Regions from separate parts of the Nonomuraea sp. NPDC049655 genome, predicted to be linked through region 2. Evidence: riboswitches for the same ligand, from Rfam matches in the RefSeq annotation. Region 2 holds a riboswitch; the other holds the start of a gene.
What was found. A riboswitch is a leader RNA that binds a small molecule or an ion and turns the genes downstream of it on or off. The one in region 2 is predicted to bind glycine.
Positions count from the first base shown of each region.

Region 1 (5,441 bases), on a different contig from region 2:
GAGGCGAACGGGTAGGGCAGGACGGTGTCGTCGGGCTTGATGCGGTCGGCTCCGGTGGCCTTCTCGTCCACGACGAAGCCGCCGCCGACGGAGAAGTAGACCTTCTCGCGCACGGTCTCGCCCTGCTCGTCGCGGGCGGTGAAGCGCATGCCGTTGGGGTGCTCGGGCAGGGAGATCTTGCGCTCGAAGACGAGGTCCTGACCCACGACGAAGGGGATCTCGTGCTCGCCGTAGAGCTTGACCGTGCCCGCGGCGCGCATCTCGGCCAGGCGGGCGTCGACGGAGTCGACGTCGACCAGTTCCGGCTTCTCACCGGACAGGCCGAGCAGCACCGCCTTGTCGCTGCCGTGGCCCTTGCCGGTCAGGCCGAGCGAGCCGTACAGGATGACCTCGACGCGGGCCACGCGGGGGAGCAGGCCGTCGTCGTGCAGCCCGCGGGCGAACTTGTGCGCGGCGGCCATCGGGCCGCCCGTGTGGGAGCTGGACGGTCCGATGCCGATCTTGAAGAGGTCGAAGACGCTGATCGCCATTGATGGCGCCCTTCAGTTCAGGAAGTGCCGGGGCCCGCGGCGGGCCCCGGCGTTGGTGTCAGGACTCGCCTGAGGTGAGCGCCGTGTACTCCTCGGCGGACAGCAGGTCCTCCGCGTCGCCCTCCATGCGGACGCGGAACATCCAGCCGTCGCCGTACGGGTCGCTGTTGGCCAGCGACGGGTCGTCGGCCACGGCCGAGTTCACCTCGACGATCTCGCCGCCGACGGGCGCGTAGATCTCGCTCACCGACTTGGTGGACTCGACCTCGCCGACCGAGTCACCCGCCTCGACGGTCGAACCGACCTCGGGGAGCTGCACGAAGACGACGTCACCAAGAGCCTCGGCGGCGAAGGCCGTGATGCCGACGGTCACGGTGATGCCGTCGTCCACGCCCGACACCCACTCGTGCTCCTTGGTGTAGTTCAGGTCGTCAGGGATGTTGCTCACTTGTTCCTCCTGTAGAAGGGCAGCTCGACCAGGTCCATAGGTTCATGGCTGCCCCGGATGTCCACGGCCAGACCTGTGTCGGCCCCGGCGTCCACGTAGGCCATCGCGATGGGCTTGCCCAGGGTCTGGGAGGGCGCACCGCTGGTGACCTCGCCGACGACGGCGCCGTCGCGGGTGACCGGGTAGCCGTGACGCGGCACCCGGCGGCCCTGGGCGACCAGGCCGACGAGGCGGCGGCGGGGCTGGTCGTCCTTGACCGCCTCCAGTGCCGCCCTGCCGACGAAGTCACCGGGCTTGTCGAATTTCACCACTCTGCCCAGCCCCGCGTCGAACGGGGTCAGGTCGGAGCTCAGCTCGTTGCCGTAGAGCGGCATGCCGGCCTCCAGCCTGAGGGTGTCGCGGCTGGACAGACCGGCGGCGCGCAGCCCGTGCGGCTCGCCCGCGGCCTCCAGGGCGCGCCAGAGCGGCACGGCGTCCTGGTTGGCGACGAACAGCTCGAAGCCGTCCTCGCCGGTGTAGCCGGTACGGGCGATGAGCGCCTGGCGGCCGTCGACCACGCCGGGCAGGCCCGCGTAGTACTTGAGACCGTCGAGGTCGGCGTCGGTGAGCGTGGCCAGGATCTCCTGGGCCTTCGGGCCCTGGATCGCGATGAGGGCGTACTGCTGGGAGCGGTCATCGACCGCCGCGTCATACGACTTAGTGCGATTTTTCAGCTCATCCGCGACCTTGTCAGAGTTCGAGGCGTTGGCCACCACCATGAACTCCTCGTCCGCCAGCCGGTAGACGATGAGGTCGTCGAGCACCCCGCCGCGCTCGTCCACGATCATCGTGTACCTGGCCCGGCCGGGCGCGAGCGCCGACAGGTGGCCGACCAGCGCGTAGTCGAGGGCCTCTCCGGCCTGCGGACCGGTCAGGAAGATCTCGCCCATGTGCGAGAGGTCGAACAGCCCGGCCGCCTCGCGGACGGCTTTGTGCTCCGCCGACTCGCTGCCGTACCGGAGCGGCATGAGCCAGCCGGCGAAGTCGGTCAGCGTGGCGCCTAGGGCCTCGTGGACGTCTCGTAGCGGCGTAGGTCGGGACATTTGTCGCACCTCAGGACAGGGTTGGATGCCAGCATCCTCCCCCTCTGTCATGGATGCCTGAGAGCTTCGCCCGAGTTTTACCGGACTTTCACCTTCGGCGAGGCCCCGAGGGCCTGCTTTCCAGAGGTCACCTCCCCGTAAGAACGCCTTACAGGGCTGCCGCGCGGTCCTTTGCCTTGAGAGGTTCGCGGGGAGGGCTTGCTCCTTCAGGGACCCTGACCGGCTGTCAGGGTGCTCTCCCGCACGGTTTCGCCGGTGATGTCCGTCAGCCTAGTGCCGTCATGGGGGTGTTGTCGCGCTTCGCCCCCCGCCATCCGCGGCATCCGCGACATCCCGCACGCAGCGAAAAGCGGCCGCGGCCCCGGAGAGGCGGGGTCGCGGCCGCGTTGGTGGCCGCGCGCGAGCCGGTCATGGCAGGTCAGCTCGCACGCGGCAGCTCGGGGCGGGCCGGCGGTGACCGGCCCGCGCGGGATCGAACCCGGAGATCAGGTCCGAGGGTCAGGCCCGCGCCCAGAGGGCGGGCACGTTCGGCGGCTCCCAGCCCGGCAGGCTGGTGTGCGCCTGGAGGCAGCGGTAGCTGACCCCCTGGTAGGTGACGACGTCTCCGGCCGTGTACGACTTGTAAGCCGTCCAGGTGGTGCCCTGGCCGTCCCCTCCGACGGTCAGGGTGAAGGACGCGGAGTGGTCCGCCGTCGTCCCGTCGCCGTTGATCCCTATGGTGTACGTCCCCGCCGCGACGCCGCTGGCGGTGGCGATCGTGACGGTGGACGACTGGCCCGCCTGAACCGTGGACGGGCTGAAGGAGACGGTGACCCCGCTCGGCACGTTCCCGGCGGAGAGCGCGACGCTCTGCGCCTGGCCGGACGTGACCTGGGTACTGACCGCCGCGGTAGCCGACTGACCGGCCTGGACCGATGCCGACGACGGGGTCACCGAGATCGAGTAGTCGTTCTCCGTGGGCGTGCTGGTGCCCACGGCGAGCTTCCATATGGCGTAGGCGATGGCGTCGGAGTTGCGGTCGAGCGCCGTGGTGTTGATGGCGCTCGGGTAGCTGTCGCACGCGCTGTGGTAGCAGCGGTCGAACGCCTGCCCGGCCGAGCCGCCCCACTTGGCGGCCTGGGCCGAGCTCTTGACCGCCCCGGCCCCCGTGGCCAGGCCGCCGACCCGGACGCCCGCGCTCTTGAACGAGGCATGGTCGCTGCGGCCGTCGCCCTCCCTGTCACCCTCGGTCTGCAGGCCGATGGTGGCGAAGTAGTCGTTGAAGGTGCGCTGGATCGCCGCGTCGTCGTCGTAGACGAAGTAGCCGGCGTTGGTCGAGGCGATCATGTCGAAGTTCAGGTACACCTCGACGCCGCTCGCGCCGCCGTTCTGCACGTAGTACCTGGACCCGACCATGCCCGCCTCTTCGGCGCCCCACCAGCCGAAGCGCACGTGCTTGGTGAGGGTGGGCTTGCGGGCGGCCAGGGTGAGGGCGTTCTCCAGGAGCGCGGCCGAGCCGGAACCGTTGTCGTTGATCCCGGGGCCGGCCGCGACGCTGTCGAGGTGGGCGCCGAGCATCACGGTCTGGTTGGCCGGGCCGCCCGGCCAGTCGGCGATCAGGTTGCTGCCGCCGCTGAAGTTCTGCACGCGGGTGGTGAAGCCGGCCGCGTCCAGCTTGCCCTTGATGTAGTTCATCGAGGCGGTGAAGCCCGGCCTGCCCGAGGCGCGGTTGCCGCCGTTGCTCGTGGCGATGGACTGCAACTGGCTCAGATGCGCCGTCACGTTCGCGACGGGGATGTCGGGCGCGGGGTCGGCGGCGGCGCCGGCCGGTCCGGCCGGCGTGGTGAGGGTCAGGGCCAACGCGGCGGTGGCCGCGGCGCCCAGCCTGAGCATGGCGTTCACGATCTGTGGCTCCTCAAGGGGGTTGGGCGGCCACCCCGGCGTGGCCGCCCAGGTCGTGCGACTTAGACCGGCTGCCAGAGGGCAGGGGTGTTGGGCGGCTCCCAGCCCGGCAGGCTGGTGTGCGCCTGGAGGCAGCGGTAGCTGGTGCCCTGGTAGGTGACGGTCTGTCCGGCCGTGTAGGCCGTGTACGTCTGCCACGTGGTGCCCTGGCCGCCGCCCACCGTCAGGCTGAAGGAGGCCGAGTGGTCGGCGCTCGCGCCGTCGGCGTTCAGGCTGATCGTGTACGTGCTGGGCGTCACGCCGCTCGTGGTCGCGAACGTCACCGTGGACGACTGCCCGGCGGTGATCGTGGACGGGCTGAAGCTGACCGTCACGCCCGCGGGCACGTTGCTCGCCGCCAGGGCGATGCTCTGCGCCTGACCGGCGGTGACCTGCGTGCTGACCGTGGCGGTGGCCGACTGACCGGCCTGCACCGAGGCCGACGACGGCGTCACGCCGAAGGAGTAGTCGTTCGGCGAGCTCTGCCCGATCTGCAGGTTGTAGGTGGCCTGGCGGTCCACGTCGGCGCCGTCGGCTGTGATGGCGATCGAGTGGCTGCCCTGCGGGCTGCTCGCCGAGGTGTTGATCGTCAGCGTCGAGCTCTGCCCCGCGGTGATGGTGGCCGGGCTGAACGAGGCGGTCACGCCGGCCGGCAGGGTGCCGGTCCGCAGGGTGATCGACTGCGCCGAGCCGCCGGTCACGGTGGTGCTCACCGTGGTCGTGGTGCTCTGGCCGGGAGTCACGCTGCCGGAGGCGGGGTTCAGGTTGACCGAGAAGTCGTTGCTGCCCTGGGTGCAGGTCGGCTCGCCGGACTGGGCCCGTACGCTGACGCCGTCCCAGGCGTTCTTGACCACGTTGAACTCGGTGCAGCTGCCCGGGTACAGGGTCTTGGCGGCCTGGAGGGTGGCGACCCTGGCCTTGGCGTGCGTCCACGGCTGGGTCTTCATGTTCAGCGCGGACATGAACACCTCACCGGCCTTGCGGATGCCGATGCCGGTGATCGCGGCGCCGTTGTCGCAGCGGGTGCTGGCGGGCTTGCCCGAGGGGTTGGTGCCCTCGGCCACCAGGTAGAACCAGTGGTTCTGCGGGCCGGCCGCCGCGTGCACCTCGGTGTTGGGGATGGAGGCGCTGTAGCAGTTCGGGTGGCTGAGGGCCGACGGGTTGTACATGTTGCGGATCGGCCCGGCCCCGGAGAGGTTGACCTCCTCGCCGACCAGGTAGTCCGGCGGGTCGTTCGGGTTGTTGGCGTACGCCTCGGTGAGCGCGCCGAAGATGTCGCCGGTGGACTCGTTCATGCCGCCGGTCTCGTTGCCGCTGCCCGAGCCGCCGCTGGTGAACTGGAAGATGCCGTGGCCGAACTCGTGGCCGACCACGTCCATCGACGTGAGCTGCTGGGAGTTGGCGGAGTTGTGGCCGAAGGAGCCGTACTGGCCGTTCCAGTAGGCGTTGACGTCGGCCAGG
Region 1 is NZ_JBITLS010000017.1:74,982-80,422, forward strand. Features, by position in the region: gene ACIBQ6_RS42740 (L-serine ammonia-lyase) at 1-530, opposite strand, end outside; gene gcvH (glycine cleavage system protein GcvH) at 589-978, opposite strand; gene gcvT (glycine cleavage system aminomethyltransferase GcvT) at 975-2,060, opposite strand; glycine riboswitch at 2,095-2,194, opposite strand; glycine riboswitch at 2,215-2,312, opposite strand; gene ACIBQ6_RS42755 (M28 family peptidase) at 2,559-3,932, opposite strand; gene ACIBQ6_RS42760 (M4 family metallopeptidase) at 4,004-5,441, opposite strand, start outside.
Region 1: another riboswitch for glycine. It lies ahead of gcvT (glycine cleavage system aminomethyltransferase GcvT); the one in region 2 lies ahead of gcvP (aminomethyl-transferring glycine dehydrogenase).

Region 2 (5,441 bases):
GCCGCCTCGGTCCGCGAGTACGGGTGGGCCCACTCGTCGGCGGTGACCGACTCGGCCGTGTGCGGCGCGTTGCGCAGCGGGTTGTCGGTCTTGTCGTAGTCGCCGGAGGCCACCTTGGCGATCTCGCCGCGGATGGCGATCATGGCGTCCACGAACCGGTCGAGCTCGTCCAGGTCCTCGCTCTCGGTCGGCTCGATCATCAGCGTCCCGGCCACCGGGAACGACATGGTCGGCGCGTGGAAGCCGTAGTCGATCAGGCGCTTGGCCACGTCGTCGACGGTGACGCCGGTCTCCTTGGTGATCTGGCGCAGGTCCACGATGCACTCGTGGGCCACCAGGCCGCCGCGGCCGGTGTAGAGCACCGGGTAGTGCGGGGCCAGCCGCCGGGCCAGGTAGTTGGCCGACAGGATGGCCTGCTCGGTGGCCGCCGTGAGGCCCTCGGAGCCCATCATCCGCACGTACGCCCACGAGATCGGCAGGATGCCCGCCGAGCCGTACGGGGCGGCCGAGACCGGGCCGACCGGGCCGCCGTCGCGCAGCGGGTGGCCGGGCAGGTAGGCCGCCAGGTGGCCGCGGACCGCGACCGGGCCGACGCCGGGGCCGCCGCCGCCGTGCGGGATGCAGAACGTCTTGTGCAGGTTGAGGTGGGACACGTCGGCGCCGAACTCGCCCGGCTTGGCCAGGCCCACCAGGGCGTTGAGGTTGGCGCCGTCGACGTAGACCTGGCCGCCGGCCTCGTGCACCTTGGCGCAGACCTCGGTGATCGACTCCTCGTACACGCCGTGCGTGGACGGGTACGTCACCATGATCGCGGCGAGCTTGTCGCGGTGCTTGGCGATCTTGGCGTCCAGGTCGGCCAGGTCGATGTTCCCGTCGCTGTCGCAGGCCACGACGACGACCCGCATGCCCGCCATGACGGCGCTGGCCGCGTTCGTGCCGTGGGCCGAGGACGGGATCAGGCACACGTCCCGCTCGGCGTCGCCGTTGGCCTGGTGGTAGGCGCGGATGGCCAGCAGGCCGGCGAACTCGCCCTGGGAGCCGGCGTTCGGCTGGATGGAGACCGCGTCGTAGCCGGTCACCTCGGCCAGCCAGCCCTCCAGGGTGCCGATGAGCTCCCGGTAGCCCTCGGTCTGGGCCTCCGGCGCGTACGGGTGCACGCCGGCGAACTCCGGCCAGGTGATCGGCTCCATCTCGGTGGTCGCGTTCAGCTTCATCGTGCACGAGCCGAGCGGGATCATCGAACGGTCGAGCGCGATGTCCTTGTCCTGGAGCCTGCGCAGGTAGCGCAGCATCGCGGTCTCGGAGCGGTGGCTGTGGAAGACCGGGTGGGTCAGGTAGTCCGACTCGCGCAGCAGGTCGGCCGGCAGCGCGTCGGCCTCCAGCGCCACCTCCTCGCGCTCGACGCCGAAGGCGGCCCACACCTTGACCAGCTCGGCGGCGCCGGTCTTCTCGTCGCAGGCGATCGAGACGTGGTCGTCGCCGGCCTGCCACAGGTTGACGCCCCGCTCGGCCGCGGCGGCCACCACCTCGGCGGCCCTGCCGGGAACCCGGACGAGCACGGTGTCGAAGAACTCGCCGTGCACGACCTCCAGGCCGGCCTCGCGCAGCCCGCCGGCCAGCGCGACGGCGTGCCGGTGCACGCGGTGCGCGATCCGGCGCAGGCCCTCGGGGCCGTGGTAGACGGCGTACATGCCGGCGATCACGGCCAGCAGGACCTGGGCGGTGCAGATGTTGCTGGTGGCCTTCTCGCGGCGGATGTGCTGCTCACGGGTCTGCAGGGCCAGCCGGTAGGCGGGGTCGCCGTCGACGTCGACCGACACGCCGACCAGACGGCCGGGCATCTGCCGCTGCAGGCCCTCGCGTACGGACATGTAGGCCGCGTGCGGCCCGCCGAACCCGAAGGAGACGCCGAAGCGCTGGGAGGAGCCGACGGCGATGTCGGCGCCCAGCTCGCCGGGGGCGGCCACCAGCGTGAGGGCCAGCAGGTCGGCGGCGGCCACGACGAGCGCGCCCGCCTGGTGCGCCCTGGCGGCCACGTCGCGGAAGTCGCGCAGGCGGCCCGAGGCGCCCGGGTACTGGACGAGCACGCCGAAGCACTCGGGCAGCTCGCCGTCGAGGTCGTGCTCGACCAGCGTGATGCCGAGCGGCTCGGCGCGGGTGGCCAGCACGGCCTTGGTCTGGGGCAGCGTGTCGGCGTCGACCACGAACACGTCGCTCTTGGACTTGCCGGCCCGGCGGGCCAGCGTCATGGCCTCGGCCGCGGCGGTGGCCTCGTCCAGCAGGGAGGCGCCGGCGACGTCGAGGCCGGTCAGGTCGGAGACGACCGTCTGGAAGTTCAGCAGCGCCTCCAGGCGGCCCTGCGAGATCTCCGGCTGGTACGGCGTGTAGGCGGTGTACCAGCCCGGGTTCTCCAGCAGGTTGCGCCGGATGACGGCGGGCGTGACGGTGTCGTAGTAGCCCAGGCCGATCATGGAGGTCAGCACCCGGTTGCGGGAGGCCAGCTCGCGCAGCTCGGCGATGGCCTCGGTCTCGCTCGCGGCGGCCGGCAGCTTGAGCCGGTCCTTGACCCTGATGGCCTCGGGCACGGCCACGGCCACCAGATCGCCGACGGACTCGAAGCCCACGGCCTCGAGCATGCGCTGCTGCTCGGACTCCGATGGGCCGATGTGCCTGGACGAGAACGGCGGAGCGGACAGGTCGGTCATGGAGGTTGCCTCCCGAGGCTTGGAGACCGGCGCCAGGGCGCGGGCGAGTGCCGGATCTCCCCCTCTGTCATCGCGACGTCATCGCGACCTGAGAGCTTCACCCCACCGTGGGGCTTGCACCGTCGGTGAGGTGCGCCTGGCGGGCGCACCTGCTTTCCAGAGTTGCCTCACCCGAGCGGTACGGGATGCCTGAGAGATTCCGGGGAGGGTTGCTCCTTCGGCGCCCCAGGACCGAAGCCCAGGGACTCTCCCGCACGGGGTCATCAGCCTTACTCTGTCCTAGATTACTACGGTGTGTTCAGCGGTTCAGCTCACCCCGTGCGGCGTGCGCGACGCCGCTTGGCGAGCTCGTCAGCGGGATGGTCGGCCGGGACGGTGTCCTCGACCGCCGCCCGTTCCCCCGGCAGCTCCGCGAGGGAGCCCTCGACCTCTCGCCAGACCCGGCCGAGGGCGATGCCGAACACGCCCTGGCCGCCCTGGAGGAGATCGATCACCTCGTCGGCCGAGGTGCACTCGTAGACGCTGACACCGTCGCTCATGAGCGTGATCTGCGCGAGGTCGGCGACCCCGCGGTCACGCAGATGCTGCACCGCGGTGCGGATCTGCTGCAACGACACCCCGGTGTCGAGCAGCCGCTTGACGACCTTGAGCACCAGGATGTCGCGGAAGCTGTAGAGCCGCTGTGAGCCCGAGCCGTGCGCGGCTCTTATCGTGGGCTCGACCAGGCCCGTGCGCGCCCAGTAGTCGAGCTGCCTGTAGGTGATGCCGGCCGCCGAGCAGGCTGTGGGCCCGCGGTATCCGATGTCGTCGGGCACCGTCGCGGGCTGCTCGTCGAAGAGCAGTCCCTGCTCTCCGGCACGCTGCCGCGCGCTCTCGCGCCGCACCGGATCTTCCTGGCCGGCCGTCTTTCCCTCGCCGCTGCTGACCGCCACGCGGACCTCCGGCTTTCTCTCATCCCATGGCCTGATCTGGGGGTTCGTAAAGGGCGACCACGGGTTTCACTTGCACCGTAGGACCGTGACCATGCTCAGTCAACGATCCGGCTCGGCGCGTCGTGAAGCGTAAATGCACTGAAATACCTACCCCGCCCTGCCGAAGTCCTCGGGAGTGATCGTGTCAAGGAACTCCCTGAACTTCTCCACCTCGTCCTCCTGGTCGTCAGGGATGATCACACCGGCCTCCTGGACCACCTCTTCGCTGGCGAAGATGCGCGCGCCGGTGCGCAGCGCCAGGGCGATCGAGTCGGAAGGGCGGGCGCTGACCTCCACGCCGTTGGAGAACACCAGGTCCGCGAAGAAGATGCCGTCACGCAGGGCCACGATGTTGACCGCGCGCAGCCCGACGCCGAGCGCGCTCAGCACGTCCCTGAACAGGTCGTGGGTGAGCGGCCGGGGCGGCGGCTCCTCGGCCTGCGCCAGGGCGATCGCGGTCGCCTCGGTCATGCCGATCCAGATCGGAAGGAACCGTTCCCCGTGTGCCTCCTTGAGCAAGACGATCGGCTGATTTGTGGGCATCTCAACTCGAACGCCCACGACCTCCATCTGCAACACGGGCTGCTCCGTATTCGGCCGGCCGGTCGCCCGGCACAGCTGTTGACTGGGTCGTTTCTGCTACACGCTTATGCATTTCAACGTAACACCCGGCAGGCCTGGAATGTGCCCCGGCCTTCCAGCTCTGTGCCCTCAGCGGCCCAGGACAGACCTGACGCCGAGGCGCACCAGGGAGGCGTGCAGGTCGAGCAGGAGCGTGGACAACTCCCTGGCGGCCTCGTCGGCCTCGCCGATGGCGCCGGGCGCGCGCCGCTTGAGTATGGGCGCGACGGTCTGCTCGACCAGCCCGCACTCCCGCTCGGCGGCGGCCTTGACCGCGCGCAGGTGGCGGGCGTGCAGGCCGAAGCGGGCCAGGGCGCCGACGCTGCGCGCGATCTTCAGCGCCTCCTCGTCGTAGCGCCTGGCCACGGGGGCCAGCAGGCCGTAGTCCTCCAGCTCGGCGAGGGTCTCCTCGTCGATGCCGGCCGCCTCCAGCAACTGGGCCCGGTCGTAGCGGATCTCCTGGGCCTGCTGCACCGCGCGCGGACGGCCGAAGCTCTCGGCCATCTTGTCCTTGATCACCCGCAGCGGCAGGTAGTGGTCGCGCTGCTCGGTCAGGATGAAACGCAACTGCTCGACGTGGAGATGGGTGAACTTGCGGTAGCCCGAGGGGCTGCGCTCGGGCTCGATCAGCCCCTCACCCTCCAAGAAGCGGATCTTGGACACGGTGACGTCGGGGAACTCGCCCTGCAGCAGGGCGAGCACCTCCCCGATGCTCATGTGCGAGCGTGCCGCCTGTGAGCTCATGCGCCGGCGTTGACCCTCATCAGGAAGACGAGGCGGAACTTGCCGATCTGCACCTCGTCTCCGGAGTGCAGGGGAACCTCCTCGATGCGCTCTCGGTTGACGTAGGTGCCGTTGAGGCTGCCCACGTCGCGTACGGAGAACTGGCCGCCGCGGTGGCGGTAGAACTCGACGTGGCGACGGGAGACGGTGATGTCGTCGAGGAAGATGTCGCTCTCCGGGTGGCGCCCGGTCGTGGTGAGGTCTTTGTCCAGCCGGAACCGGCTGCCCTGGTTGGGCCCCCTGGTGACCGTGAGCAACGCCGTGCCGGGCGGGAGCTGTTCGACCAGCGCCCGTTCGGCCAGGAGCATGTCGCCTGTCTCAGCCTCGTACGCCTCGATTCCCGCGACCGAGATCGTCGACG
Region 2 is NZ_JBITLS010000003.1:286,566-292,006, reverse strand. Features, by position in the region: gene gcvP (aminomethyl-transferring glycine dehydrogenase) at 1-2,705, opposite strand, end outside; glycine riboswitch at 2,872-2,968, opposite strand; gene ACIBQ6_RS11015 (MerR family transcriptional regulator) at 3,017-3,637, opposite strand; gene ACIBQ6_RS11010 (bifunctional nuclease family protein) at 3,785-4,255, opposite strand; gene ACIBQ6_RS11005 (MerR family transcriptional regulator) at 4,388-5,014, opposite strand; gene ACIBQ6_RS11000 (FHA domain-containing protein) at 5,038-5,441, opposite strand, start outside.